2 linked regions of the Thermogemmata fonticola genome follow. The protein of the gene in region 2 interacts with the protein of the main gene of each other region in a pairwise test. Links are inferred from orthologs where the notes say so. Each region holds a gene or a part of one and is shown on either strand. Other genes may lie near its edges. The genes, in order: ruvA and H0921_RS12120.

What was found.
Region 1: the proteins of H0921_RS12120 (region 2) and ruvA interact in binary tests that used the Escherichia coli proteins (3 or more experiments, as listed by UniProt). The link is inferred for Thermogemmata fonticola from one-to-one orthologs.

The regions. Positions count from the first base shown.
Region 1 is NZ_JACEFB010000007.1:33,506-47,890, reverse strand. Bases 10,727-13,593 are described here. They hold ruvA (Holliday junction branch migration protein RuvA), read right to left. Parts: upstream 12,542-13,593; coding sequence 11,912-12,541; downstream 10,727-11,911. Other genes in these bases: H0921_RS10710 (LysM peptidoglycan-binding domain-containing protein), read right to left, coding at 12,763-13,593; H0921_RS10720 (hypothetical protein), read left to right, coding at 11,314-11,850; H0921_RS18220 (hypothetical protein), read left to right, coding at 11,173-11,295; ndk (nucleoside-diphosphate kinase), read left to right, coding at 10,727-10,835. In the rest of the region: H0921_RS10765 (homospermidine biosynthesis protein), read left to right, coding at 1-834; H0921_RS10760 (S1 family peptidase), read left to right, coding at 870-2,003; H0921_RS10755 (sialidase family protein), read left to right, coding at 2,074-3,231; H0921_RS10750 (S1 family peptidase), read left to right, coding at 3,683-4,759; H0921_RS10745 (hypothetical protein), read left to right, coding at 5,457-6,191; H0921_RS10740 (hypothetical protein), read right to left, coding at 6,339-7,007; quinolinate synthase NadA, read right to left, coding at 7,058-8,029; H0921_RS10730 (hypothetical protein), read left to right, coding at 8,680-9,999; more of ndk, read left to right, coding at 10,389-10,726; more of H0921_RS10710, read right to left, coding at 13,594-14,304; H0921_RS10705 (hypothetical protein), read left to right, coding at 14,303-14,385. UniProt on the Escherichia coli protein: The RuvA-RuvB-RuvC complex processes Holliday junction (HJ) DNA during genetic recombination and DNA repair.
Region 2 is NZ_JACEFB010000009.1:27,158-41,459, forward strand. Bases 7,424-10,207 are described here. They hold H0921_RS12120 (crossover junction endodeoxyribonuclease RuvC), read right to left. Parts: upstream 9,222-10,207; coding sequence 8,625-9,221; downstream 7,424-8,624. Other genes in these bases: H0921_RS12115 (YifB family Mg chelatase-like AAA ATPase), read right to left, coding at 7,424-8,235; hemF (oxygen-dependent coproporphyrinogen oxidase), read right to left, coding at 9,353-10,207. Outside these bases: H0921_RS12100 (protein kinase domain-containing protein), read left to right, coding at 1-1,822; H0921_RS12105 (hypothetical protein), read left to right, coding at 2,429-3,019; H0921_RS18340 (protein kinase domain-containing protein), read right to left, coding at 3,311-6,421; more of H0921_RS12115, read right to left, coding at 6,571-7,423; more of hemF, read right to left, coding at 10,208-10,282; H0921_RS12130 (response regulator), read left to right, coding at 10,681-11,127; H0921_RS12135 (class I SAM-dependent rRNA methyltransferase), read left to right, coding at 11,226-12,413; H0921_RS12140 (hypothetical protein), read right to left, coding at 12,657-13,313; H0921_RS12145 (tartrate dehydrogenase), read left to right, coding at 13,638-14,302.

The sequences.
Region 1 (14,385 bases), on a different replicon or contig from region 2:
GGGGCCAATCTTTACCACGATACCCACTATGCCCTGGGGATGGAGTTGCACCAGGCCGGCCCCCACCTGCCGGATTATGAGTTGCGGGAGCATCAACTGATCCGGATTTACGACATCGTCTTCGACTACGAGAATCTCCTGGGCACCGATGCCTTCTTCCGGACGTTGTGCCGGGGACCGGCCTTCCAGCGCACCTTCAGCACGGCGGAGTTCCACCATCTGGTCGGCAAGTATCTCCACGAGCGGGAACAGCAGACGGGCCGCGGCGGCAAGAACCTCCTGGCGGCCTGTTACCGTTGCGGCGTGCCGGTCTTCACCAGTTCCCCCGGGGATAGTTCCATCGGGATGAACCTGGCCGCCTTGCAGCTCGAAGGTTCCCAGTTACGCCTCGATCCGCTGCGGGATGTCAATCAGACGGCGGCCATCGTCTGGGAGGCCAAGTCCTCCGGGCGGACCAGTTCCGTGCTGATCCTCGGCGGGGGCAGCCCCAAAAACTTCATGCTGCAAACCGAGCCGCAGATTCAGGAGGTTCTCGGCTTGACCGAGGCGGGCCATGATTACTTCCTGCAATTCACCGATGCCCGGCCGGATACCGGCGGCCTGTCAGGTGCCACCCCCAGCGAAGCGATGACCTGGGGCAAAGTCGATCCGGACAAGCTGCCCGATTCCGTGACCTGTTATGTAGACAGCACCATCGCCCTGCCCTTGCTGACGGCCTACGCCCTGGCCCGCCATCCCCGCCGGCCCCTCAAGCGCTTGATCGATCGCCTGCCGGAGTTGACGGCCCGCCTGGAGAAAGAGTACGCTGCCGTCCGCGCCCAACGGGGGGAATGATTCCCCGCCTGCCCTGGGCTTGGAAGGGTATTTCTATGACACGCTGGCTTTCCCTCTTGGTCCTGGCAGCCAGTGCCGTTGCTTTGACCTGGCCCTGCCCTGCTCCCGCGCCGCAACCGGCCCCCGCCGCGCCCCCGGAGCTGCCTTCCGCCTCGGCTGCTCCTCCGGCCCGTACCGCGGCGGATCGTGCCGATGCTCGCCGACCCGCCCCTGCCCCGCCGACGCGCCCGGAACCCTGGTTCGTCGATGATGAACGCTTCTACCAGCAGTTCATCGCACGCCTGACGGAGCTAGCGGAGAAAGGGGAGTGCCTGCCGACGGAGAAGTTGCGGCAGCAGTGGCAGCGGGGTGGCAAGGCCGCCTGCAAGCTGGCGCCGCCCGCCGCCGAACAGCTCAGCCCGCACGAGGTGTACCGCCGGGCTTTGCCCGCCGTCCTGCTCCTGGGAAGCGTTTACCCGGACGAAGACGGTACGTGGGTGGAAGGGATGTATGCCACAGCTTGGGTCGCCGCCGCGGATGGCATTGTGGTCACCAACTGGCACGTCTTCAGCGAGCTACAAGAGGGGGAAGTGTTCGCCGCCGCCGATTATCAGGGCCGGGTTTATCCCGTGAAGGAAATCCTTGCAGCGGACAAAGCAGCGGATGTCGCCATTGTCCGCATCGCCGCCCGCGATCTGACCCCCCTACCCCTGAGCCGGGACTACGCCCCCGTCGGCAGTTGGGTCGCCGTCCTGGGACATCCGGGGGACAATTTCTACGTTTTTACCACCGGCAGCGTGACCCGTTACAGCACCCAGCGCAACGACGACGGACAGCAGGAATCCTGGATGGGGGTAACCGCTGAGTTTGCCGGCGGCTCCAGTGGCAGTCCAGTGCTCGATGCCCGCGGCGCGGTGGTCGGCATGGCCGCCCTGACGCTGACCCTGGAAGACCAGGGCGGAAGCGCCCGGCACCCCCACCCCTCCGTTCGCCGCTTCCCCGCCCTTCCCCCCACCCCCTTCTCCGTCCCGCGCGCCTTCCGTCTCCCGTCTAACAAATCCCTGGGCCGACACTCAGACGATGACAAACCCATGCCACCGGCTGGACCCCCGCAGCCCCCCGCCGTCCAAATGATCCTGAAAATGGCCGTCCCCGCTCCCCACATCGCCCGCCTCTGCACCGAACCTTGACGGGCCGGCCATCCGGAGGAAACTTTCCTCTGCACTCAACCCTCGCCGAAAACGCTGGAGGACACCTGCCATGCGGTCCCGCCTGCGCCTGCTTCTGCCCCTGGTTCTGCTGGTGGCTTTGTCCCTGGACTTCCCCACGTCAGGGACAGCTCAGCCCCCGACCCCCTCCCCGGCTCCGCCCCCCGCTGCGGACGAACCCCAGAAGACCGTCCTCTTCGCCGCCGGTCAGGAGGGCTACCACACCTTCCGCATCCCCTCGCTCTTGGTCACCCCGCAGGGTACGCTCTTGGCCTTCTGCGAAGGCCGGAAAAAGGGCAGCGGCGATAGCGGCGACATCGACCTGGTGTACAAACGCAGCACCGACGGCGGCAAAACCTGGGGACCCCTCCAGGTCCTCTGGGACGAGGGGGCCAACACCTGCGGCAACCCCTGCCCCGTCGTCGAGCGCCAGAGCGGCACCATCTGGCTGCTCATGACCCACAACCTCGGCAGCGACACAGAAGCCGCCATCGTCAGCGGCAAAAGCCGCGGCAGCCGCACCGTCTGGATCACCTCCAGCCGTGATGACGGACGCACCTGGAGTCCGCCGCGGGAGATCACGGCGGCGGTCAAAAAGCCGGAGTGGAGCTGGTACGCCACCGGACCCGGGGTCGGCATCCAACTGCGCAGCGGCCGACTCCTCATCCCCTGCGATCACAAAGCCGATGGCGGCAAGACCCGCCGCTCCCACGTCATCTACAGCGACGACGGCGGCAAAACCTGGCACCTCGGCGGCAGCACCGGACCCGATTGCAACGAATGCCAGGCTGTCGAACTGAGCGATGGCACCATCCTGCTCAACATCCGCACCTACCGCCCGCAGCACTTCCGCCGCCTGATTGCCCGCAGCCGCGACGGGGGAAAAACCTTCTCCGAACCCGTCGAGGACCCCGCCCTGGTCGATCCCGTCTGCCAGGCCAGCCTCATCCGCCTCTCGGAGCGCGGCGATGAACTCCTCTTCTCCAATCCCGCAAGCACGCGCCGCCAGCGCTTGACCGTCCGGCTCAGTCCCGACGGCGGCAAGACCTGGCCCCACGCCCGCCTCCTCCACGAGGGACCCGCCGCCTACTCCTGCCTGGCCGTCCTCCCCGATGGCACCTGCGCCTGCCTCTACGAAGCCGGCACCCAACACCCCTACCAAACCCTCACCTTCGCCCGCTTCTCCCGCCGCTGGCTCACCCAGCCCTGAGCCTCCCCGCCCTTCCCCTGCCTCCCGTTCCTGCTGGAAAACGCCAAACTTCCCCATCACCAGGGCGGAGCATTCCCCATCACCAGGGCGGAGCATTTGATTCCGGCATGGGGCGCTCGGTTCCGGCCTCGCTGGCTGCTGCCGGGCATCCCTAGCCACCCCCTGCCCTGCACCCGGACGCGGATAGCTTTCTTCCGAAACTGTCCAGCTTTGGGAACAACTTACCTTTTCAACCCTCTTTCTTTTCGGGAAAACATGGAAAAAATCTCAAGGAAATGATCCGGCTCACGAATATCGTGGATAGACGAGCTTGGATTTGTATGTCGGCTCCCAAGGATGGTCCGCCCGCGGGAGGTGATTCTTCCCCCGGAGCCTGACCCCTTCGAGGATCGCTCCCACGAGCGGCAGACGCGCCAGGGATGGCAGGACCCTGAATCCGGGAGGTTCGCCCATGTACCGCCTGCTCTCTGTCGCTTTGGTCCTCGGTGTCGCCGCCAGCTTGGGCCTGGCCCAACCGCAAGCCCTCCAGGTGTACGACCGCTGCATCGACGGCGTCGTCTACGTCGAAACGGTCCTCCGCGAAGGACTGTTCCGGGATGAAGTCAGCCAGGGGAGCGGCTTCCTCATCGATCGCCGCCGCAAACTTGTCGTCACCAACTACCACGTCACCCAGGAAAAGGAAAAGGACAAAATCCTGGTCCTCTTCCCCGTCCGCGGCCTCTTCGGCGAGGTCATCTCCGAGAGAAAGTATTATTTCGATAATGCTCCGCGCCTGATCAAAAACCGCTTCTTCTCCAGAGCACGCATCGTCGCCCAGGATAAGGACAAGGACCTGGCCATCCTCCAGCTCGACCAGATTCCCGACTCGGCCAAGGAGCTGCCGCTAGCCCGCTTCGATCCCAAAGCGCAGGATACGCTCCACATTCTCGGCAATCCGGCGGAACGCCCCCTGTGGCGCTGGGCCGCGGGCACTCAGCCGGCAGTGGGGCAGATCGACGCCCGCAACCGCATCCCCAACATCGCGGTGCGCAACAGCAAGGTGATTCTCTGCTGCTGTGCGGCCTTCAACGGCAACAGCGGCGGGCCTGTTCTCAACGATGACGGCGAGGTCGTCGGCATTGCCTCCTTCAACGGCGGACCCGGCGGCATCCTCACCGGAGCGATCCACTTCGCGGAAATCCGCGACCTCCTCGATTCCATCGTCCTCCATCGCGTCTTCAGCGTGGAAAACCCCACCCGCTTCACCCTCCACTACCAGGTCCGCTGGGGAGAAAATGGCGAATGGGAAAACCACGCCATCAAGCCGCACACCTACACCGTCCACTGGCTCAAGGGACCCTTCGACCAAATCCCCTATATCAAATTCGACGCCTCCTTCGAGGAAGGGTATCAGGAGAAGAGTTACAAGCTCGCTTATTACACCCGCCAGTTGGGCCGTGGCGTCAATCCCTCCCGCGATCTGGACGCGATGGAGTACATCTTCGCGGTGGACAAGGAGGAGATGAAGATCGACCTGCTCCGCAAGTGACACCCGCCGGTCGGCCCCGCCTCGGGCGTCCCCAGCGTATTCCCCCGTCTGTTACGCCAGCCTTGCTCTCCATCTCCCCCTATCTGTCGCTGCAACCCCTGCGGGTGGCTGAGCGCCTCGCCTGGCAGGGGTTTCTGATTGGAGCCGCCATTGGCCGCGGCTGCCATCCCGCTCTAGAACGCCGGATTGCTGTGGGTCAAACGACGCTCCCGACCGCTCCGCTTGAGTCCATTTCCCTTCCTTCTCCTCACCGCTTGGCTTGCTTGAGCTTGCCCCTTTGCCAGTGCCGGGAGCGATGTCGGGAGACTGACAGGATGCCCAGGACGATGCCAACCGCCCACCACTTCCCCTCACGGGTCGAATTGTCAAGCGTGCAGACACCGTGTCGATTTGCTATCCGATGAATTTTTTGCATTCAGAAATGAATCACCAATGATATTCCTCTGTCAGCAAAAATGTACGTAAAAAAATGGATTTTTTTCTGCAATTCGATTTGTAGTCCTTTAGGGACGCAATACCATAGATGTAGTCGAATCAAACGATTGAGTTTTCTGCTGAGCAATTTATTGCCTAGCAAAAAATTCAAACGTATCTTGGTTCAACAGCTTATTTTTCAGTCCGGACGTTACGTCGGGGAGAGTCGCGGCTCCCCACTCAGACGTTCCACCTTGACCGCGCACCTTGGGGAGGAAGTACCATGTTCGCCCACGTTCGCCGCTTTGTGCTGTTGGCAAGCCTTGCGACTGCCCTGACGTTGTCCCAAACTGCCTCAGTGCAAGCGGGACCGATGACTAGCGATGTCCAAGCGATTACCATCCCACCACCGCCGCCACCACCGCTGCCACCACCGCCGCTAACACCCGTTTTCACTAACGCCACCGCCGCGGCAGGACCCTTCTCCGGCAACGACAAACCCACGGATTTGCTCGACCGGTTGAATAACCAGAACTTGTTCAATACAGGACTTACCACCTGGACGTTGATCGGCTCTTCCGATGACACGAACAACGGGCCGTTTACCTCCAACCCCTCGGCCACATCGGGGCAGATCCTGCTGGATAATCCGATCAACGGGCCGTTTGTGATTGCTGTCAAAGGGGGCGACAGTTACGCCGCTTATTACTTTGACAACTCTTTCAGCAATGTCCTAGGGTTTCTCTTCACGACGGCGGGATTGCAGTCCGTGGGGAGTGGCAATCAACCCAACTTGAGCCACATGAGCCTCTACATGCCTCAGAGTGGTGGCGGTGGTGGTGGCGGTGGTGGCGGTGGTGGCGGTGGTGGTGGCGGTGGTGGCGGTGGTGGTGGCAACGGCGGTGGTGGTGGCACCGGTGATCCCATCCCCGCACCGGCGACGCTCGTGGTGTTCGGGCTGATGCTGGGGGCGTTGGGGTGGCGGCAGTGGCGTGCCCAGCGCCAGGCCCAGGATTGAGCACGCGACAGCCGAGCTGCGAGGCAGAACCACCAGCCTGGCAAGTAGGAAGAGTCGCACACACGGGGCCACGGCCTGCCGTTGGCGGGTCGTGGCTTCGGCGTTTGGGGAAGGTGCCGGGCGGGGCAGGGGGGTGCTCACCGGTTGTCAGCGGATGAGGTGGAGCTGGTCCCAGAGGGCGGGGTCTTCGCCGACGGGGAAATTCCAGTCGAGGGCCAGGAACTGGTCGCCGAGTTCGTGATCGCGGACGAGGAAGAAGAAGCCGAGGTGGGGGGATTCCTCCGGGTCGTAGCCGGGCAGGGCGGGTGCGGGGAGGAAGGCCTGGAGGCGGTAGTCGTGGCCGGTGGGGAGGGAGTAGCGGCGGATGAGGCCGAGTTCGGTGCGGGGCAGGGGGGCGTCCTGAAGGGCGCGGGGGATGCGTTGGGCGGTGAGGCCGGGTTGGTCCCGTTGCGGTCCGCAGCCGGTGGCCAAAAGGATCAGGTGGTGGCAGTAGCGGGTGGCGCGGCGGCTGGAGCCGACAGGCCGGGTGGCTAGCCACAGATGCAGGCCGTCGCAGGAACCGGGACGTTCCTGGTCCCCTTGCAACCCCTGCCGCTTGCCAGTGACGGTCAGTTGTACGCCCAGCCCTTTTTCGTTCCATCCCAGGCGGAGTTCGGCATAGGGGCGCTTCTCTTCCAGGGCGGCGTGGGCCTGCACGATGCCGCTAGCGGGCAGCTCCAGTAGCTCGGCGGTGGGGTCGTCCAGCCCACGAGGCATATCCGCGACGTAAGGGCAGGGGTGGGATAGGCGGAGCATCAGACGGGGGGAAGGCAGCATGGTGCACTCCTGGCGTGAGTCCGGCCGGCACGTCCTGGGTGGGGGAAATGTCAATCTCCGGCGGGGGGATTGGGCGCAGGCGGCTGAAGCAGGCTGCGCGTCAGGACCTCGCGCGCGCGGTCGAACTCCGGTTGCCAGAGAATCTCCGGGGCGAGGTTCCGCAGGCAGTCCCGGACTTTCTCTAGCGTGTTGCGGGCCATGTGGGGGCAGCGATTGCAGGCGCAACTGATCCCCGGCACCGGCAGATAGGTGTGCTGCGGATAATGCCGCTGCAACTCCCAGATCATGTTCGCCTCGGTGGCCACCAGGAAGGTGGTGGGCTGCGCCTGGCGGGCGACGAACTGCCGCATCGCCTCCGTGCCGCCGACAAAGTCCGCATGCTCCAGGATGTTCTTCGGGCATTCCGGATGGGCGATGGTCTTCGCTTGCGGGTAGCGCCGCTGCATCTCCAAAAGGTCCGTGAGACTGAAGACCTCATGGACCACGCAGGCACCGTCCCAGAGGATCATCGACCGGCCAGTCACCTCTTGCAAATACGCCCCCAAATGCCGGTCCGGGACAAAGAGGATTTCGTAATCCGCAGGCACCCGGTCGCGCACGACCTCCACGGCATTGCCGCTGGTCACTACCCAGTCCGAAAGCGCTTTGACCGCCGCCGAGCTGTTGATGTAGCAAACCGTCTGGAAGCGCCGCCCGTTGGCCCGGAGCATCTCCTGATAGCGCTGCAGTTTGTCCGCCGGGCAGGAATCCACCAGACTGCAACCGGCCTGCAAGTCCGGCACCAGCACCCGCTTGTCCGGGTTGAGCATCTTGGCCGTCTCGGCCATGAACACTACGCCGCAGAAGACGATCACGGGGTTGCGCACCGCGGCGGCGGCCCGTGCCAGCTTGAGACTATCCCCCGTCACATCCGCCAGCTCCTGAATCTCCCCTTGCTGGTAATAGTGGGCCAGGATGATCGCCTCGCGTTCCTTTTTGAGTGCCAGAATCTCCGCCGTCACATCGTCCAGTACCGCGGGCATGGTTCGCTCCTCCTCGGTTCGGGCGGCGGCGAGCCGGTCGGCCTCTCCCGCAGCGCCCCTGCACCGGATGACCCCTTCGCCTCCCTCCGCCTTCGGTTCCGCGGGTGCCTTTCTATCATCTTACGCATTCCGTCTTCTCGCAACCCTCCTGCCGCCAGCGGATTCTGGCCTTGGCCTGCACCGGGTTCTGCGCCTTGGGTTGCAAGCCTTCCGCAAAAGGTTGGTCCTCATGCGTGGGAATCCCGGCGATGATCCGGGCAGCTCCAGGACAGGACGGGAACTGCTGGGGGAAAGTCCGGGTCAACGCCTGGCCGAGGGGGGGGGCAGAAGACAGGCGAGACTTGAGGAAAATCGGCTTGCAATTTTTACAAACACGACGAGGAGGCCGCTATCCTCGTTACCGCTTGTTCTGGAAGTTGAAACAGGTGTGAATCCTAGAGGCGGCGTTTTAGGTTTCCCAGTTAGATTCGTTCGGAAATCGAGGGCAAATTGTGGCGGAAATGGGCGGCGGGATTTCCCTGGAGGCGGTGGCGCGTTCATATAAGTGAGAGCACTCAGGGAAGGCACAGTCGTGGGAGAGCGGCGTGAGGAAGGCCGCTGCGGCTGTGACCCGAGTGAGGCAACCCGGAACTCAAGGGGGGTCAAAACCAATGAAAGGACGATGGTTCAAGAAGTGGCTGATGGGAGGCGTGTGTGCCGGTTTGGCGTCGCTGGCGTTCGGAGATGCGGAAGCGTTTGCCGACGGCTTGTCCAGCGCGCCGGTAGCCGCCCAACAGCCCGCTGCGCCTGCCCAGCCATCTGGCAACAGCGGTCAGGCTGGCAGCGGCTGGATCACCCAGAAAATCCAGGTCACCGAACTGGTCCCGACCTGGGTCGAGGAAACGGTCACCGTCATGCAGCCGCAGCAGCGGGAGGAAACCTACACGGCCTACCGCCTCGAGTACGTGCCGGAAACCGTCACGCGGCAAGTGGTCCGCTACCAGCGAGTGACGGAGACGGTCACCGAGATGCGCACTGTCGTCGAGCGTGTGCCGGTGCAAAAGCAGGTGACGGTCATGGAGCGTGTGCCGGTCCAAAAGCAGATCACCGTCATGGAGCGCCGCCCGGTCCAGAAGCAAGTCACCGTCAATGAGGTCCAGTACAAGCGCGTCCTGGTGACGGAGATGCGCCCCAAGACGGTGACTCACAAGGTCTCGGTTCCCGTGACAGTGGAGCTAGGCCCCACTCTGGCCGACCGGCTGCGGAAAATCTGCGATCCGTGCTATGAACCCTGCCCGCGCACCGTGACCATCTGCAAGACGGAAAAGCACAAGGAGACGATCTGCGAGCCGGTCACCGTCTGCAAGAAGATCGCCGAGTGCGTGCCGGTGACCAAGACGATCTGCACCTACGAGTGCGTGCCGGTGACCAAGACTGTCTGCGCTTACGAGTGCCGGCCCGTGACCAAGACGATCTGCACCTACGAGTGCGTGCGCAAGCAGGTGGCCTGCCCGGTGACCAAGGTCAAGTGCGTGCCGGTGTGCGAGCAAGTGACCTGCGTGGTACATGTGAAAAAGTGCGTGCCGTATGAAGCCAAGCGGTGCGTGACCGTCTGCGTGCCGGTTGAGCAGAAGGTCAAAGTCTGCAAGCTGGTGCCGAAGGTGGTGGAGAAGGAAGTGAAGGTGCCGGCTCCGGCCCAAGCCCAGGCCGCTCCGTGTCCCCCCAGCGCCCCCTGCGCCCAGCCCTGCGACCGGCCCGGACTGCTCGATCGCCTGCGGGCTTTGCTGGCCAAGAAGCGCTGTGCGGAACCGTGCCCGCCGGCCTGCGAACCGGCTCCGGCTCAAGCTGCCCCCTGCCCGCCGCAACCCTGCGATCCCTGCGCCGCTCCGCGCCGCCGCCTCTTCGATGGCCTGAACCTCTGCCGCAAGGCCAAAGACGACTGCTGCCACGCTCCGGTCGTCGCGGGTGCCGCCGCTGGGTGCTCCAAGTGATACCCCCCCTCCGGGAGAGCGGCTGACAGGCTTGCTCCCAATCCACCCCCCCGCGAAGCGTCCGACCTCCCCAAGTCGGCGCTTCGTTTTTTTGGCATTCCTCACCTGCTGTCTGCTTTTTCATGTGGCCGTTGGGCCACTCGGTGCCTATCTCCAATCCCGCCGGGAAGATCAGCGAGGCTAGCCGGACTCAGTGTGGAGGAAAGCCGGATTCATCGCCAGGGAGAACGCCCAGGGAAACCGGAAGCCTCAATCCCAGACAGGGCAGCGGAATAAATAGACCATAAGATCATACCAACAGGGGGGAAGGAGCGCGGGCGAGACGCCGCTTCCCAAAAAGCTCTCAGCGCCGGGGAAGAACCTGCACGCGACTGGAGGATGAACTGCCCATGCAAAAGACGCTCGTTCTGCTCAAGCCGGATGCCGTCCAACGCCGCTTAGTCGGGGAAATCATTGGCCGCTTCGAGCGCAAAGGCCTGCGCCTGGTCGCTTTGAAAATGGTGCAGGCGAGCCGAGAACTGGCGGAGCGGCACTACGCCGTCCATCGCGGCAAGCCGTTCTACGAAAGCCTGCTAGCGTTTCTGACTAGCGGCCCGACCGTGGCGATGGTCTGGGAAGGGCGGGAAGCGGTGAGCGTCGCCCGCTTGCTCATGGGCCTGACCGACGGCGCCCGCTCCGCCCCCGGAACCATCCGCGGAGACTTCGGCCTGAGCGTCCAGAACAACCTCATCCACGGCAGCGACAGCCCCGAAAATGCGGAAGCAGAAATCGCCCTCTGGTTCCACCCGGAAGAGTTGGTGCACTACACCTCCAGCGACGCCGCCTGGATCGGCTGATTCCTCGAGCCAGTGTAGGCTCGAATTCGTTATGACCTTTTTTCTTCCTAACTCCTCATCGACCTGAGTGCTCATCGACCTGATCTTCTCGTCGCACCGCCGTAGGGCTTCATGGTTCCGGTGTTCCCGGATTATAGCTCCGTGGCGGTCCTGTGCCAGTTGCCCTGTGAGTCGGAATGAATTGGCCTTTCGTGGCAGGGGAGGGGTGTGGTAAAGGTGGGGCGGCTGTTGGAGAGGCAGCGGTTGCGGCAACGACGTGATACAGGCTGGACAACTCCATCCGTTTCCGAAAGGAACGTTGGGCCACAGAGTCGCATTTCAGAGAAAGGAGGCAAGGATGCCTCAAGGCAGAGCGAGGATAGGCGGTCGGCGGTGGTGGGGGATTTTCCCCGTGGCTGGTCTGGTCGGCGGGATGGTGCTGTGGTTCGCCCTTACACCGGGTCGATCGGGGGCGGGGTGAACGCCGGCGGGCTGCCCGGTGCCCGGTGGTCTGCCGGGGTGGATGCCGGGGAGTAACGGGGGGCTGCTCGGAGCGGGTCCGGGTTGGTCCGGGATGCCTCCAGCGGTGCTGGCTCCGTTGCCAGCGAATTCTGGCCTGCCTGCGGGGATGCCGCCGGGGCTAATCCATCCGGGGGCAGGGGGTAGCCCTCGTTCGCCGGGACTTGCCGGGCTGCCGCCTTCGGGAGGAAGCCGGCCGCCGGCCGGTGTTGCCGGAACGGCTTCGGGAGGAAACGGTTCCCGCCCGCCGACTGCCGCCGCGGTGTCACCGCCGCTCGGAAAAACGCCGCGCTCTCCTGCTTCGCTGCCAGCGGCTGAGATGGTGCTGCCGCCTTTGCCTCCGCCGGAGCATTTCGGCATCCGCCTGGCAGGGGAAGCGCCGTCCTTCCTTGGCTCGGCGGCCTCTGGCTCGGCTGGGGTGGAATCGGCGGGAGCCGGGATGTCTTCCTCGCTCGTGTTGCCGCCTTTGCCTCCGCCGGAGCATTTCGGCATCCGCCTGGCCGTTCCCCGGCCCTAACGGCGCTGGTCGCTTCTGGACCGGACGATCTGGAGGGCAGCGGCTGCTTTCTTCATTGATCCTAGGAGCTGCTGCTGTAGATGAAGGTGAGGGCCTCTTCGACGGAGCGGAAGGATTTACCGCTGGCGAGCAGGATGTCCAGGCGCTGGCGGGCTTCGAGGGGACTATGCCCGAGTGCGAGAAGGGCCTGATACACATCGTCGATCATCTGACTGTCAACGCGCGAAGCGGAGTCGCCGGTAGCGGCGGCAGTGTCGCGGGTAAAGGCTAGCCGGGTGACTTTGCGCTTGAGGGTTGCCACGATCTGCTCGGCAGTGGCTGCTCCGACGCCGGGCAAGGTGCTCAGCCAAGACACATCCTGGCGGCTGATGGCGTCGGCGATTTCGTGGCTGGGTCGGGCCATCGCCTTGAGGGCTTTTTTGATCCCGATCTTTTCCACGGTGCAGAACAACTCGAACAATTCCAACTCGGCCTCGGTGTGGAAGCCGACCAGGCGGGGGATGAAGCGGTTGCCGCTGCCGACCCCTTCGAGATATTCCAGCGTGTGCAGGGTGACTTCCTGACCGAGGCGGTTCTGCAACTGCCGCCGTACCGTTTCGGGTACCAGAATCTGATACTCGAGCGGTCCGACTTGCAGGCGAACTTCCTCGTCCAGCACGCGGTTGAGCACGCCGGTCATCCGAGTGATCATGGGGACACCAGGGTAACGCCACGGAACGCCGCGGTCGGTAAGGCCACGGACTGTCCCGGTTCCAGGGAAAGCCCGGCAGGAGCCAGCCGTTCGGCTTGCAGAACTTTCCCCTGGATCGGGTGGTGGATCGGATTTGTTTTAGAAAGGCGCAGGACCGAGGGAAACCGAACCCAGTAGCGGGTAGAACCGGACAGAGGCGCGGACACCCACGGTGCACCCTTTCAGTTTCCCGGAAGGCGGGCATCCGCTGGCAGCCGCAGTTCCGTACCCGCCGGCACGCGCGAAGCGTTCACTTCTGGATTGAGGTCGTAGATTTCCACCCAGCGCCGCTCGTTGCCCAACAGTTGCCGGGCGATGGTCGGCAGGCTGAGGCCGTCGGTGGGGACCCGATAGATTTTGAACCCTCCTGGTGCGGCACTTGCGGGGCCGGAGTGATAGGTTGGCGCGGCGGCGTTCCACGGGTCCGTCGGCACCGCTCGCCCCGCCGGCTGCAACCCCGCGGGAGAGGAGTTGCCCCCCGGACCAAAGGAAGCTGGTGACATACGGGTGGCATCGCCTCCCAGGCGGCGCAGGATGTGAAGCGGCGGGATGTCGATGGCCCCGCTGCCGTGAAGCGGCTTGTTCCGGTTGTATGCCCGCAGCGCTGCCGCATACCGCCCATCCTGGTAGAACTCCCGGCTGATCGACTCCCACGTGTCCCCAGGCCGCGGTTCGTAAATGTCCACATCGTAGGACGTCGTGGGCGGCCGCTCCGCTACGGCGGGTGGGTTTTCCGTGCGCCCTGGAGAAGAAGAAGCGGCGGTCGGAAGCGAAGGCATCCCAGCGGTCGGCTGCTCCAGCGGGCGTGAGCTATTGCGGGAGGCCTCGGCGGATTGGGGTAAAGTCAAGCGGGCGCCGCGATCGTTTCCCCCGGCGGCTGCGGGAGTCGAGCCGGCGTTTCCTCCAGAAGGCACAAGCGGAGGGGCGGGCGGCGGACTGGCCGGACCGGCATTCGCAGGAGGCGGTGGCAGCACACTGGCAGCGGGAGGCACTGGCAGGGCCGAGGGATTTTCCCCTCCTGCGGGCGGAGCCGGGGAGGGCGGCTGAGTATTTTCGCTTGGGGCAGGCGGTGCCACCGACGGCGGCCCAGGCGGCGCGGAAGCGCTTCCTGCTGATCCCGTGGAAACTGGCCCGGCAGAAGAAGCAGACGACGGCGGCGTGCTGGAAGGCGGCGCCGGACTGAGCGAAGCCGGAGGTGGCGGAGTCAGCGCCGGCGGAGCGACTGCGGGCACATCCCCACTCGGCGGAGGCACCGCGGGACTCCCCCCCGGCGACACCGGCGGCAACGGAATCGGCGGCGGAGGCGTACCGCTGGAAGGCGGCGGATCGCTGGAAGGCGGCGCACTCCTCCCGGCTCCAGGCGGAACACCCCCGGCGGGAATCACCGGCGGCACAGGCAGCGCTGGTGGCGGCAGCCCCGCCCCGGCCTCCACCGGCGGCAGCGGTGGCAAGGCGTTGTCCATCGGCGGCGGCGCTACTCCTCCCGGCGGGGGGGCGGCTGTTCCCGAAGGCGCAGCGGCCAACGGCCCGCTCGGCGCCGGCAGCAGGCCTGGTGCTGACGGGGCGCTCGTCTCAGCTCGCGGAGAGCTGCCGGATGCAGGAAGGCCGAACGAAGATTGCGCCACCGCTTTCCCCCCGCTGCCGGGTTGGGTCTCGGCAGGCGGCGCTTCGCTCCGAGAGCTGTCCTCCGGCGGGACGGAAGAGGGAGGATAGAACAGGTACATGGCCGTAAAGCCTGCCAGCAAGCTGACGACCGCCACGCTGCCGATCGTCCAGCGTGAGAGACTGCGTCCTGCGGCGGCCTT
Region 2 (14,302 bases):
CGCTCTGGGCAACGCCTGCGCCGCGCTGCGGGAACTGGAGTATTGTCAGTCGGGCCGTGGCGTCTATGAGACGCATCTGGACAATGACGAGGGAAGCTGGCGCGATTCCGAACCGCCCTTTACCTCCCTCCATTTCCTGGTCCGCCCGCTGCACAGTTCCTCACCGCAGCAGCAGTCTTGGCTCACCGATGCTGCTTACCTTCTCTTCCTGCACCTGTTCACCCCTTTGGGCCGTTACCTCCAGGAGCTTCCCCGTCCGGCTTTTCCCTCGGCTCATCTGGCCGGGCTGTACCGCTTCGACTGGCCGCGGCGGGAACTGCTCGATGCGGCGGCTCACCGCCTGGCCCGCCTCTTGCTCCAACGCTGGAATGCCCAAGACTCCGCCACCTACGAAGCCCTCCGCCCCCTCGTCGCCGGCTGGCTGGAGCAACAATGGAGCCACCACGGCCTGACCACCGAGCAACTCGTGGCCGCCTTCCGCCACGACCTGACGCTCCACCTCGGCGACGACCCCGATCGCTATTGCGACGCCCTCCTCCAATCTCTGCGCACGCACACTCCCTCCGCTAGCAAGGTGGACGCTTTCGCCGTGTGTCAGGTGTTGGATCAGATTTTGCGTCTGGTGGGCAAACCGCAAGTGGACCCCCAACCGGAGGCGGACCTTCGTTTTCCCCAGCCGATCTGCGATTCAGTCTTTGCGGCCACCTATGAGCGCCTCCTGCGGGAATGCGACGCCGCTCTGTCCGTCCTGGCGGTTCAGATGCTGGAAATGCCCGGCTATCGCTTCGCTGGCGCGGAAGAAGCATTGCGCCAGATCGAGCAGCGCTGGGATGTACAAATCGCCGCCTTGGAACAAACCCATCAGGACCTGCAACGGCAAGTCCGCCAGCTCTATCAGCGTCTCTTGCATCTGATTGCTCAGTTGGAGCAGGGCGGGACCTTGGGCTTGGGGCTGCGCCGCTCCGCCCTGGTGCAGGAGATCCTGGAAAGCCTGCGGCTGCTCTCTCAGCGGCAATTGCAGTGCCGGATCGTCGAGCGGCTTCTGCCGTTACTGCGGCATCAGCGGGACGCCGCCCCAGAGTTTCTCCGGGACCTGGCTTTGTGCCGTCAAGCTCTCCGCCAGCTCGGCGAACAGTTGGACCGTCTCAGTCCGGCCTCCACCGCTCCTGCCATGACTGGCCGCCGCCTCCTGCCCTACGGTGCGACCGACGTCCCCACCGCCGCCGACCGCTTACTCCAGCAGTTGCTCACCCAGCAGCCGGCCCTTTTCGATTCGTGGGAACCGCGCCTCCAGCAGGCTCTGCAACGGAAGTTCCGCGGTTTGGGCAACGTGTGCTTGAAAGTCGCCGCCAAGGGGGCGGACTTCGCCGCTTGGCTGTTGGAACAATGCCGAGCGGTGATCGATCCTCACCTTCCTCGCCACGATCCCGCCGCCGCCTTCTTCGAGTGCTTCCCCCCGCCGGAAATGGCCGAAAACGCCTTACGCGAGGCCGTGGATGAAGCCGCCCCGGACCTCCCGGCGGCCCACTCCGAACTCGCCAGCACCCCTCGTGCTGTGGCCCTCCTTCCTTCGGGACAAGCAGGCGAACGCCTCCGCCAAATACTGACCGACCTCCGGCCCGACCTGCCTTGGCATCTCCTCACCGCTGCCGAGGACCTCTGCCTGTATCGGGAGGAAGAAATCCCTCTGACTGCTCTGCCCCACCTGGGTCCTCTCGGCCAGCAAGCCTACGAGCAACTCCTGGCTTCGGACCATCCACCCCACAGCCGGGCGGACGTCCCCTGGACGCAGCCTCCGAATGCCTTTGTTCCCACCGCCTGATCTTCCCCCGCGAGTCCATATCGTCCCCTTGTTCGTTCGGTTCCCTCATCATTTCGTCTCTAGTTCCAAGCCGTAAAGGCTGTCCGCTTGCCTTCGCCACCAGGCCCCTTTGCCTTCGCCACCAGGCCCCTTTCCTCCAGCTCCCCGAACTGGAAAAACCGCCGGCCAGGCTTTGCTCTTTCTCTCAGGTGGAAGGGAACCCCCCGGCTTGTTCTCTCAGGGGAAAAAGGAACCCCCAGGCTTGGACCTGGTGAAAAAGACCCACTGACGATTCCGCGTCACCCACCCCACGTCCAGAAGAGTACCAGCCGCCTCCCTTCGGGGGTTATGAGCAGGCTTTGCGCTGTCCGTTTTTTAAAGGCAGCAGATTGACCGATGATCTCCGGCAGATTATCCTCGAAACGATGCGAACGCAGCCTCGACCAAGACACCGCATACAAGCAAAAAACGAGATGGCTGAGGAGAAGATCGCAATCGCTGTAGACGAGACGGCTGGGGAGAGGATCGCAATCGTTGTTTCCCCCGAAGTATCCTCGCTGTGCGGAAAAGCTGCATGAAAAGCCAACTGAGGAAAGGGTGAGTTGGAAGTGCCCCAGGAGACCGCCTATGCCGAACGCTGACAATCGGTCCGCATCTGACCCCTCGGCGGTTCCCGCTTCCTCTGCGGACGCCTCTGGTGTGCCGTATCCTCACTCCGAAGAGTCCGCCGTGCCGTATCCCAAGACCGTGCAGGTAGCCGGTGCCGTCTGGATCATCTACGGTATCGTGGCCTTAGTCAATTTGGCATTCCTCATCCTGTTCATTGTGGGGGCAGGCGAGGAAAAACCCGACGCGGATCGGGAGGCTCAGAAGGCGGCGATTGCTCTGGCCACCTGCTTCGGCATGTTTCAGGCGTTGATTGGCTTGGTATTCATCCACGTCGGCATCCAGAGCATCCGAGGCACGGCGCGTGATACTTTGGGGAACGGCATCGGTTCGCTTCTGTTCGGCCTGATCAATTTGGCGCAAGGAGGCCGGTTGGGGATGGCAGGCGACTTCGTCCTGGCCGGGTTCTACTTCCTGTTCGGGGTGCTTCTGATTGGGGCGGGAGTGCTGGCGCTGGCAGGTCGCCGGGAATACCGCCAGTGGCGCGAGGCCAGTCAGGTCTATCAAGCCTGGCAGGAGGAGCAGAGGCAGGCTCCCCACGGGTCGAGCTAGATCAGGGACGGTGGCCTGAAGGTACCGAGCCAGGCTCCCCGTCGTGCTACTCCAGGTTTACCCAAGTCTCAAAACCCACATGGAAGGGCCTTCCAGGAAGCATCCCTCTGGGCGGGACAAACCATCGACTTGAAGAAAGGTTCTGCCAGGCGCTGGGACGCGCGTGTTATCCCGGCTGCTTCTTGCGACATCGCTCCAATGAAGGGATGGGGTGGACAGGGCATTCAGGTATCCGCCATGGCGGCAGGGACGGTGCGCGAGCTTGTCGTGCGAATCGAAACCTGGACTGAGTCAACGGAGCGAACCCAGGATTGGGGGGACGAGGCGGAGGAAGCGGCGGGCGAACCACTGGGCTTGTTCTTTCTGGAGGATGGCCCGCTCCTGCGGTTCGCACAGTTGGATGGCGGTGTGCCAATCGGCATCGGCCCGCTCGTAGCGTTGCAGCATTTCCCAAGCCATAGCTCGTCCCCAGTAGCAATTGCGCAGGAACAGTTGGGCACGCTGGCGATAAGGGGTGCCGTGGAGCAGGGGGGTGAGCAAAGCGATGGCACGGTGGTAGTCATCGAGGCTGTCCGCGGGGCATCCCCCTCGGCGGCGGAGGTGAGCACGATTGCAATGCATCCCGCCAAGCGAGAGGCGGTTGCCCAGGTCCTGGGGGTGATTGGCCAGGCGGCGGGAACGGAGAACAATACCTTCTTCGTAGAGCAGCCAGGCCTGGGGCGATTGGCCGAGTTGATCGTAGAGCAGAACGAGTTCTCCGATCAGGGTGAGGGTGCGGGGATGTTCAGAACCAAGATGGCGGCGGGTGATCTGGAGGTTTTCCTCGTAGAGAGCCGCCGCTTCCTGGTGGCGATGGAGTTGGTCGTAAATTTGAGCCAGTAAGCGGCGGGTTTCGAGAGTCAGGGGGTGTTCCCGGCCCAGGCGGCGGTTCATTGCGGGCAGCAGTTCCTCGACCTGAGCTTGGGCTTGGGGCAATTGCCGGTGCAGGAAGTGAGCGTGAGCGACTTTGAGGCGGATGGCGAAGGTGTCCGGGTGGTCCGGGCCGAAGTGCTGGAGGGCGGTGTCGAGGACACGCTGAGAGAGGGCGAAGGCATCCCCTGTGCGGTGCAAGGTGAAGAGTGTGCTGGCCCGGTCCGCCTGAGCGGTGAGGGTGTCGATGTGATGGGGGCCGAGGGTCTGCTCATAGCGGGCGGCCAGCTCTTCGAGAGCGTGCAGGGCTAGCTCGTGCTGCCCAAGTTTCTGCCAGGTGGCGATGAGGTTGTTGTAGTTGCGGAGAGTCTGGGGATGGTTGGCTCCCAGGGTGCGGAGTTGGCGGCGGCGGGTGTCGATTTGTAACTCCAGCGCTGGCAGAAGTTGTTCGAGATGGACGTACTGCACGGCGAGGTTGAGGGCCACTTGCAAGGTCGTGGGATGATCCGGTCCGAGATGCTGCCGGTGGTGGAGATAAAGAGGTTCGAGGATCGCCCGGGCTTCGCGATTGCGGCCCATGTCCGAGAGGGCCACGGCGAGGGTATTGAGGGATTGCAGGGTGAGCGGGTCAGTCGGCCCGCGGGTGCAGCAGTAGAGGGCATGAGCGGTGCGGAGGAGTTGTTCGGCTTTGGGCAGCTCGCCCAGGTAGAGATACGTTTTGCCGAGGGTGTCACGCAGGCGGGCTTCGACGAAGGGATGGTCCGGGAAGGTGGTGGAGAGGTAAGGGAGGGCGAAGTCCAGGGTCTGGCGGAGTGTGAGGTTATAGCCCCGCCCGCCTTCGATGCCTGCGGGCCGTCCTGCGGCCAGAATGTGCCGTTCGAGGAAGTCAAGCAGGGCCTGGGTTTCGGCCTGCCGTTGTTGGGCTTCGCGAGCGTGTCGTTCGGCACGCTGCTGAGCGCGTTCCGCTTCGCGTTGGCGGGATTCGGCCAGTTGCTGGGCCTGTTCGGCTTCGAGCCGGCGGGATTCGGCCAGTTGCTGGGCCGCGCGGGCCTCGGCGGCGGTCTGCTCCGCCCGCAGGTGGTTGTCTTCAGCGCGCTGCTTGGCCAGGCGCTCCGCTTCCACGGCGCGGCGAGCCTCGATCAGGGCCAGCGTGATCCCCGTGATCCCGAGAAGTAAAACGATTCCCAGAGCGCTGGCGGCATAACCGAGCAAGCGACGGCGTCGGCGGCGCTCGGCATCCCGAACGCGATTGGCTGCCCGTTCCGCTTCCGCAGCGCGCAGCCGCTGCTCGACTGTATAGCGATACGAGCTGAGGCGCTGGGCCACGGCTAGACCATCGGGCGGGCGCTGCTGCGGGTCAATCGCCAGGCAGTCGCAGGCCAGTTGCACCAGCTCCTCATCCGCCCCGCATTGACGCAGACGTGTCACAATTTCGTCCGTATCCCCTGTGGCCGCCCGGACAATCATCGTCATCAGGCTTTGGCCGCGGAAAACCTCCTGGCCCGTCAGGATTGCCGCCAGGATGCCGCCGAGAGCGAAGACGTCCGCACGGGCATCGATCTGTTCCCCCCGTGCTTGTTCCGGCGCCATGTAAGCCGGCGTGCCGACCACCTGTCCCGCGAGCGTGCGGCTATTCCCTTCCGCCGACACGGGAGCCTGAAGAATGGAGTCCCACTCTGGGCGTTCCGGCCTGCTGTCTCCCTCGCCCGAATCTGAGGCCGGCTTTCCCGCAGACCCAGGGGAGGGTCCGTCGGGCAGAGGCGAGGGCGAGGCTGGGGAGGAGCTGCCCCGGGGATTGGCAGGGGGACTGCCCTTGCTTGGGGGAGTGGGAGCGACCGGGGAACTGGAAGAAGCAGGGGCGGGCGGAGCCGAGGCGGGCAAGGCACCATCCGCGGGAGCCGAAGCCGGGAAGTCCCGCAAAACCTTGGCCACCCCCCAGTCCATGACTTGCACTTCGCCAAACGGGCCGACCATGATATTGCCCGGCTTAAGATCGCGGTGAACGATGCCGTGGGCATGTGCAAAGCCGATTGCCCGCGCCACCTGCTCAAAGACATCCAGCCAGCGTCCCAACTCTTCCAGAGGGTGGGAGCGCCGGGCCAGGATTTGCGCCAGCGTTTCGCCGCGGATCAGCTTCATAACCAGATACGGTGGGCCGTCCGCCAATTGCCCCAAAGCATAAACAGGGGGAATGGACGGGTGCGAGAGTTGAGCTGTGATGCGCGCCTCGGTGACAAACCGCTGGCGGTCGCCATTGGGCAGCAACACCTTGATTGCGACTTCCCGCTGGAATACCTCGTCCCACGCCCGGAAAATCTGTCCCATGCCTCCGCAGCCGATCAAATCGATGACGCGATACCCCGGAATCACGGGCATGGAGGGCGGCACCGGCTCTGAAGGCCGGGGCAGCGCGCCGGGCAGGCACGACACCGTCGCCGCTGCTGCTGTCCAGGAATCCGGCTGAGCACTCGCGGAGTTATCACATCCGGGCATAGAAAAGTTCCCAGAATCCGACCTCGTGGTCGTGGTCCAGCCGCTGTTTCCCAATCGCTAGAGGTTTGTCATCGATCGGGCTGCCGCCACTTTAGTGCATGATACGGGATCATTCCAGTTCCTCGTAGTTGCGGGATGGACGGAGAGGTTCACGCCGGGGATTCTGTTTCGGCAGCAGGGGCAAAATTGAGGCGCTGGTCGAGCACGAAGGTCGCGGCCCGATCCACGTGGGGCGGCTCGATGGAGTCCGAGTTGTCCAGATCGGCGATGGTGCGGGCGACGCGGGCCAGACGGTCGGTCAAGCGGGTGGAAATGTTGGCCTGGGCTACCCTTTGCTTGTAGTGTTCCAATCCTGCGGGGGAGAAGCGGCAGTAGTCCAGGATGCGACCGGCGGGGATGGCGGCGTTGCAGCCGATGGCGGTGCCTTGGAAGCGGGCCGTCTGGCGGGCGCGGGCAGCTTCCACCTTTTGCCGCAGGAGTTCCGTTTGACCGTCCGTCGTTTCGGAGAAGCGCTCCTCCAGGGTCAGCGGCTGCAATTCCACCACCAGATCGATGCGGTCGAGCAGCGGTCCGCTGAGGCGCTTCTGATATTTGGCCACAGCCGTGGGGGAACAGGTGCAGCGCTCCGTGCCCGCGTAGCCGCAGGGGCAGGGATTCATGGCTGCCACCAGGGTGAAGCGGCAGGGGAAGGTGAAGGCGGCGTGGGTGCGGCTGATGGTGATCTGCCCGCTTTCCAGCGGCTGGCGCAAGGCTTCCAGAGTATCCCGGCGGAACTCGGGCAGCTCATCAAGGAAGAGGATGCCGAGATGGGCGAGAGTGACTTCCCCCGGTTGCAGCTTCAAAGTGCCGCCCCCGACAAGGGCCTGCTTGCTGATGGTGTGATGCACCGCCCGGAAGGGACGCTGGGTGACAATTTGGCCGTCGCGTTCGAGTTGCCCGGCGGCGGAATAGATGCGGGTCAGTTCGATCTGTTCCTCGACGGTGAGCCGGGGCAGGATGCCGGCAATGGCGTTGGCCAACAGGGATTTGCCCTCCCCTGGCGGCCCAATGAACAAGAGGTTATGGCCCCCGGCGGCACAAAGCAGAGCGGCTTCCTTGGCCTGCTCCTGCCCCTTGATCCGCCCGAAATCGATCGGCTTTCTCCCGAACGGCTCCAGAGAAATCAACTGATTGAGAACGTTGTCGAAGGTGCGTTTCCCCTGGAAAAACTCGATGACTTCATCCAGCATGCTGACGGCGGCGATGCGGCCGTGCTGCCGGCCCGGGGAAGCGGCGATGAGTGCGCATTCCCGTTCGTTGCCCGTCGGCACAATCAGCGTCTGTTCAGGCCGGGTCGCTTCCGCGATGGCCAAAATCCCCGGCACCCGCCGCACTTCCCCGTGCAAACCCAGCTCGCCCACCAGCACGTAATCCCCCTCCACCGTGGGGGGCAGGTCCGGCAAGTAACCGGCACATTGTAACAGGATGATGGCCAGGGGGAGGTCCAGCCACGAACCGTACTTGGACATCATCGCCGGCGTGCAGTGAACCTGAATAATCACGGGGGACTTGCTCATGCCGTACTTGGTCAAAGCTGCGTTGATCCGTAACAGGGCTTGCTGGGCATCCCCCCGCTCCATGCCAGTGATGACCACGGCGTTCGGCCAGGACCGCGGAGTAGGCAGCACCTCCACTGCCCGCGCCTGAATCTCCACAATCTGCCCTTTCAAGCCGTGCAAAAAGCCAGCGTTGAGTGAATGCTCCTGGCGTAATAAGTGTCCGAATTCCTCTTCCCGCTGGCGTTTTTTGTCCTGGGGAGAACGGTCCGATGGCATCGCCGCAACTCCTCTTCATCCACCCCCTTCGGTCCCAATGGCCGCAAAATCATCCTCATTGTAACCCGCCTCCGCTTTCCTACCAGCCAGGAAGTCGGCCGAAATGTTCGGGACCGAATCGCGGAAAACGGACGGCATCCATGTTTGAAATTAATAAACAGATTTTTTTTGAGGGCAAATTTGACAATGTGTACCCGTCCGCGGTGAGGTCGGCGGAACACACCCTGCCGCCAGAAAAGAGCTGGCACCAGCCCCTTGTGTCGAGCGGACGGAATCGCTTGCCGGAGGCATAGCACTGAGACGGGAACGCCAGGGCACCTGGAGGGTCGGCTTCACCAGGGGGGTGGGGGGGTGGCGCTGGGAGAACGGATGGAGCGGGTGGCAGAGGATCAGGAGGAGGGAGGGGGAACCGGCAGGGAGCGCGCGCTGGCGAGGAAGTGACAGAGGGCGACGGCGAGGGCATCGGCCACGTCCGGGGGCTGGGGCAAGCGATCCAGGCGCAACTGGGCGGCGATGGCATACTGGATTTGGGTTTTGCTGGCGCGTCCGCTGCCGGTGATCAGCTTTTTGATCCGAGTGGCGGGATAACCGACGACGGGCAGTCCGCGAACGGCCCCGGCGAGCAGGAAGACGCCGCGGGCATGGGCCATGAGGATGGCCGTGCGAGGGTGGGCGTAATGGGCGTAGAGTTGCTCGACAGCCAGGGCCGCCGGTTGCCACTCCTCCAGGACCTCGACCAGGCCGTCGTGGAGGATGCGGAGGCGTTCGGCCAATGCCTCAGCGCGGCGGCGGGCGGGCGGCGCGCGCAAGACACCGGCTTCGCAAACCTGGGGTTGCCAGGCGTGCTGTTCGCGCACGGCCTCGAGCACCGCGTAGCCGGTCCGGTGCAGTCCAGGGTCCAAACCCACCACGCGCCAGGGTCCTGCGGGCGGCAGAGAGGCGGTCGGAGTTGGTAAGGTTCGCTCTTCGTGCGTCTGATCCGCCACGGAACAGGTCCGAGAAGACAGGGAAGACACAGGGGCGATCCCTCGCGTTGAGTCGGGCGAGAAAGCCAGCGGGGCTGGTCTCTCTCATTTGGCCCGTTGGCAAGCCTCCTACAGGGCCGGCAGGTCGCCGCTCATGCTTCCATATCGGCCCAGTTTTGCGGGATGAGCCAGTATTCGGTCAATTCCGCTTCCCGGCTGCCCGGCTCTGGCCGGTAATCATACACGTAGCGGACGACGGGGGGAAGGCTCATGAGGATGCTTTCCGTCCGCCCCTGCGTGCGCAGGCCAAAGACCGTGCCGCGGTCATAGATCAGATTGAACTCGACATAGCGTCCCCGGCGGTATTCCTGGAACCAGCGCTGCTGCGGGGTGTAAGGCAGGTCCTTGCGCCGCTGCACAATGGGCAGATAGGCCTCCAGGAAGGCATCGCCGGCGGCACGCACAAAGGCGAACATGGCCTCACTGGCTTCGGCGTAGTCGAAGAAGATGCCTCCCACCCCGCGGGCTTCCTGGCGGTGCTTGAGGTAAAAGTACTCATCGCACGCCTTCTTCATCTCCGCGTAGTTGGCGACAGCGGCATGCTGCTGGCAGACCCGCTTCCAGACCTTGTGGAAATGGATGACATCCTCGCGATAAGGATAGTACGGCGTCAGGTCCGCACCGCCGCCAAACCACCCTTTGCTCCCTTGGGTGAGGAAGCGGAAATTGGCATGCACCGTTGGCACTAGCGGACTGCGCGGATGGATCACCAGCGAAATCCCCACGGCGGTGAAATGCAGGCCATCTCCGGGAAGCTGCCGGGCAAAATCGGGGGGGAACTCCCCGAACACCTCCGAGAAATTCACCCCGCCTTTCTCGAAGACGTTCCCCTCCGCGATGACGCGGGTCCGCCCGCCGCCGCCTCCGGGCCGCTCCCAACGGTCCTCCCGAAAGCGTGCTCCGCCGTCCATCTCTTCCAACGCCGCACAAATCCGTTCCTGGAGGCTCAGAAAATACTCGCGTGCCGCCTGGTGTAACCCCGCGTACCTGGCGTCCAAGGTGGGAGGCAGTGCCGTGGTCATGGCTTTGGCCCTGGGAAGGTTTCAAAAAAGATATTATTGTCCTCAATTAGTGTAGCTGAGCTTGCCTTGCCATGCTAGCCCTTGGCGAAACTCACCGGACTCGACCTGGGGTCAGCACTTCCCCTGTAATCCCTCGAACCTGGCGTAACAGTCCCCTCGAAGTGGCGGGAAAGCCGAGCCCCACGGCCAGACCCCAAAATCCTTGGGGATTTTCTCTCCCTATAATGTCGAACGCTGGAAGTGAATGGTAGGGGTGATTATCGGTCGGGGGAAAGGGAGTCGGTTGGGGGAAAGGGAGTGGGCAGCCGAGGCGTGAGAACTCCGACGTTCCCACGCTCCCAGCCGCGAGAACGTGAGACGTGGACGAATCTGACGCTGGCCTGCGGGAGAGACCACTGATGGCTCGTATCTTGATCGCCGACGACAACGTGCAGAACGCGGAATTGTTGGAAGCCCATTTGGACGGCAGCGGGCATGAAATCCGCATCGCCCTCAATGGGGAAGAGACGCTCCAGTTGGCCCGCACCTGGCAGCCGGATGTCATCCTGCTGGACATCATGATGCCGAAGATCAGCGGATTTGAGGTCTGTCGGCGCTTGCGCGCGGATGCGGCCACGCGGGACATCGGCATTCTGATGATCACGGCCCTGGACCAAACGACGGATGTGGAAACGGCGGTGGAAGCCGGCACGGACGACTTTCTGACCAAGCCGATCAATAAGACGGAGCTGCTGCTGCGGGTGCAAGCGCTGCTCGCCAGCCGATCCATGAGCAGCGAAGTCGAGCGGACGCTGGTCTATCTGGGCACGGTCCAGGAAGGCCGGCTTACCCCTCCGCGTTCCTGAAGCGGCCTGGCTAGCTCTGGGCGAGCGGAACTCACCGTTTGGTCTTCCCACCCGTATCTGTCCCTTCCCCAGCTTGGATAGGACGAGCAGAAGCCATCATGGCGCGGATCATTTTGCAGCCTCGCAAGGCCCGGCCCTTTTTCCACCGCCATCCGTGGGTATTTGCCGGCGCGATCGCGCGCATCGAAGGCCATGTGGCGGACGGCGATCCGGTAGCCGTTTATTCCCACACCGGCCAGTTCATTGCCCACGGTCTGTACAACAGCCGCTCGAAGATTCGGGTACGGCTCTACAGTTGGGAGGAAGGGGTAGAGATTGGTCCGGCCCTCTTCCGCCAACGGCTAGCCCAAGCCGTCCGGCTACGGCAAGCCCTTTCGTACGGGGAGGCACCGGAGGGCGGCTGCCGCCTGGTGTTCAGCGAGGCGGATTTTCTCTCCGGCCTCGTCGTCGATCGTTATGGTCCGTGGCTGGTGATGCAACTGTCTGCCTTGGGGCTAGCTCAGCGACGGGAATGGCTCGTGGAAGCCTTACGCGATTTGGTACCCCTGCGCGGTCTCTACCTCCGGGCGGAAAAGGGGATTGGCTCCCTGGAAGGGATCGAGCTGGCGGAGGGCGTGCTGTGGGGTGAACCCCCGCCGGAGGACCTGACCATTGTGGAAGACGGCTTACGGTTCGTGGTGGACATAGCCGCAGGACAGAAGACGGGTTTTTATCTGGATCAGCGGGAGAACCGGCGGCGGGTGGGGGAATTGTGCCGGGGCCAGCGGGTACTGGATGCCTTCTGCTACAGCGGGGGGTTTGCTTTGCATGCGGCGCGGCACGGCGCGGCGGCTGTCCTGGGCATCGACGGGTCAGAAGCGGCTATCCGCCTGGCCCAGCGCAATGCGGTCCTCAACGGCCTGGAGGCTGCCGTGCGTTGGGAGTGTGCCGATGTCTTCGATCGCCTGACGGAACTCGTCCGAGCCGGGGAACGCTTCGACGTGGTCATCCTGGACCCGCCCAAATTCGCCCACCGCCGCCAAGCCGTTCCGGAAGCCCTGCGCGGCTATCACCGCCTCTATCGCCTGGCTCTGCGCCTGCTGGTCCCAGAGGGGCTGCTGGTTTGCTGCTGCTGTACCGGAGTTATCTTGCAGGAGGAACTGGAACAACTGTTGTTGGAAACGGCGGTGGCCGCCCGGCGCGATGTGCACATCCTGGAACGGCGCGGTCCAGCCCCCGATCACCCCATCGCCATGACCTGCCCGGAGACGGGGTATCTCAAATGCCTCATCTGCCGGGTGCTCTAAAACTTGATCCTGCTCCCCTCATCATCTCTTCGTCTGCTGGTGTCCTCTCGACGTCTCTTCTGCTCGTAACGCTTCTCCTATCTGCCGGTACCGGCTGCTTACCGGGTACTCTGAGGCCGGATGCACCACTTTGGTGCTGCTGGGTTCGGGGGAGACGTTGGATCATTTCGGTGTCCATGCCGAGAGGGTTTGGGTGTTGCGGGGAGAGGGATTTCCGGCGGCGGGGATTTCGGCGGTGGGAAGTCACCGGGAGGCGCGGTCGAGGCGGATTTGTTCCAGCACCTGGCGGACGGCTTCCGCGGGGGTGGTTCCCAGGCCGGTGTATTGGCGGCGGGCGCCGTCCCAGGGCAAGGTGGCCCGGAAGAGGTACTGGCTGCCTTCCCGTTGGAGCGAGAAGCTGTCGCGGGGCGCACCGAGGCGTTCCAGTTCCTGGTACAACTCCTGGAGCGGCGGCCCAGTGGTGGGGATGCTGTCGGGCTGGGGCGGCGGGGTGGAAGCCGGGGCTGGGGCAGGTGGCGCAGGACCAGCCGGGGTGCTGTCTGCCGCCGGGCGCAGGGGGACACGTTCCGGGGGGCCATCGGGGATTTTCAAGCCCTCGTCGTCCCAGCGGCCCGCGAGACCGGCCGGGGTGGTGGCGGGGCTGGGAATATGCACGCCGCGGAAGCGGGCGGGATCGTCGTTGTAGCCGCCGTCGGAGGAATCACGCGATCCGGTGCGCCCGGCGGGAGCGGCGATGAGCGGATCGGTCCGGCCTTGCCCAACGGCGCCCCGCTCAGGTAAGGGAACGTTCTGCCGCGGAATGCGGTCGGGGCCATACACCAGCGGATCGGACCCGCGCCCCAGGCTCCCTTCTCGGGACTTGCATCCGGCTAACGGGGCGAGCAGCAGGAGCAGCAACATGCCCAGCCCGCCGGGTTTCCTCCGGCATCGGTCGATTGTGGCCGCACTGGAACTTGCGAACCGTTCCACCCTGACGGTCCCTGCACTCCACCCCATGGCTGTCGGACATCCTGCCATGCGGTTCCCCCCTGAAACTGGAAGGGAACTTGCCGCCGACTCTATCCTTTGGCTATCTTCACTGTCCCCGATCTGCGGCGGTCCGTCTACACCCCCCTGTCACTTTCCCCCGGCAGGCGGGTCATACGCTGACCGATTGTAAGTATCGGGCAAACTTTACCGGCCTCGATCTTTGCTGGCCTATACCATCCTTGCGAGGACTCGACAATGGCGCTTGACTCTACCCCGGCGGCGGCTTCCTCCCCGACCCCTGTTTCCTCTCCATCGGCGGCTTCCTCCCCTTCTTCTCTGCGGATTGCCGTCATCGCAGGGGACGGAATCGGACCGGAGGTGATCGAACAAGCGATCCGGGCGGCGGAAGCCGCTGTGCAACGGTATAGTCCTGCGCGGCTAGAATGGAACCGCCTTCCCTGGTCCACGGCTTATTACAAGAAGCACGGGCACATGCTGCCGCCGGATGGCTGGGACCTGCTGCGCGAGCATGACGCCATCCTCTTTGGAGCGGTGGGGGATCCGAGTGTGCCGGACCGCATCACGGTCCATGAACTGCTCCTGCCCATGCGGCGGCGCTTCGATCAGTACGTCAATCTGCGCCCGGCGTATCTGTTCGCCGGTGTTCCTTGCCCGCTGGTGGGAAAAAAGCCCGGCGAGATCGACCTGCTGGTTTTCCGGGAAAACACGGAAGGGGAATATGCGCCCGTGGGCGGACGATTATATCCGGAGACGCCGGCGGAAGTGGCAGTGCAGACGGCCCTGTTCACCCGCCGGGGTTGCGAACGGATCATGCGGGCGGCGTTTGAAGCGGCCCGTCGCCGCCCCCGCAAAAAAGTCACCAGCATTACCAAGTCGAACGCTCTGATCTGGGGTATGGG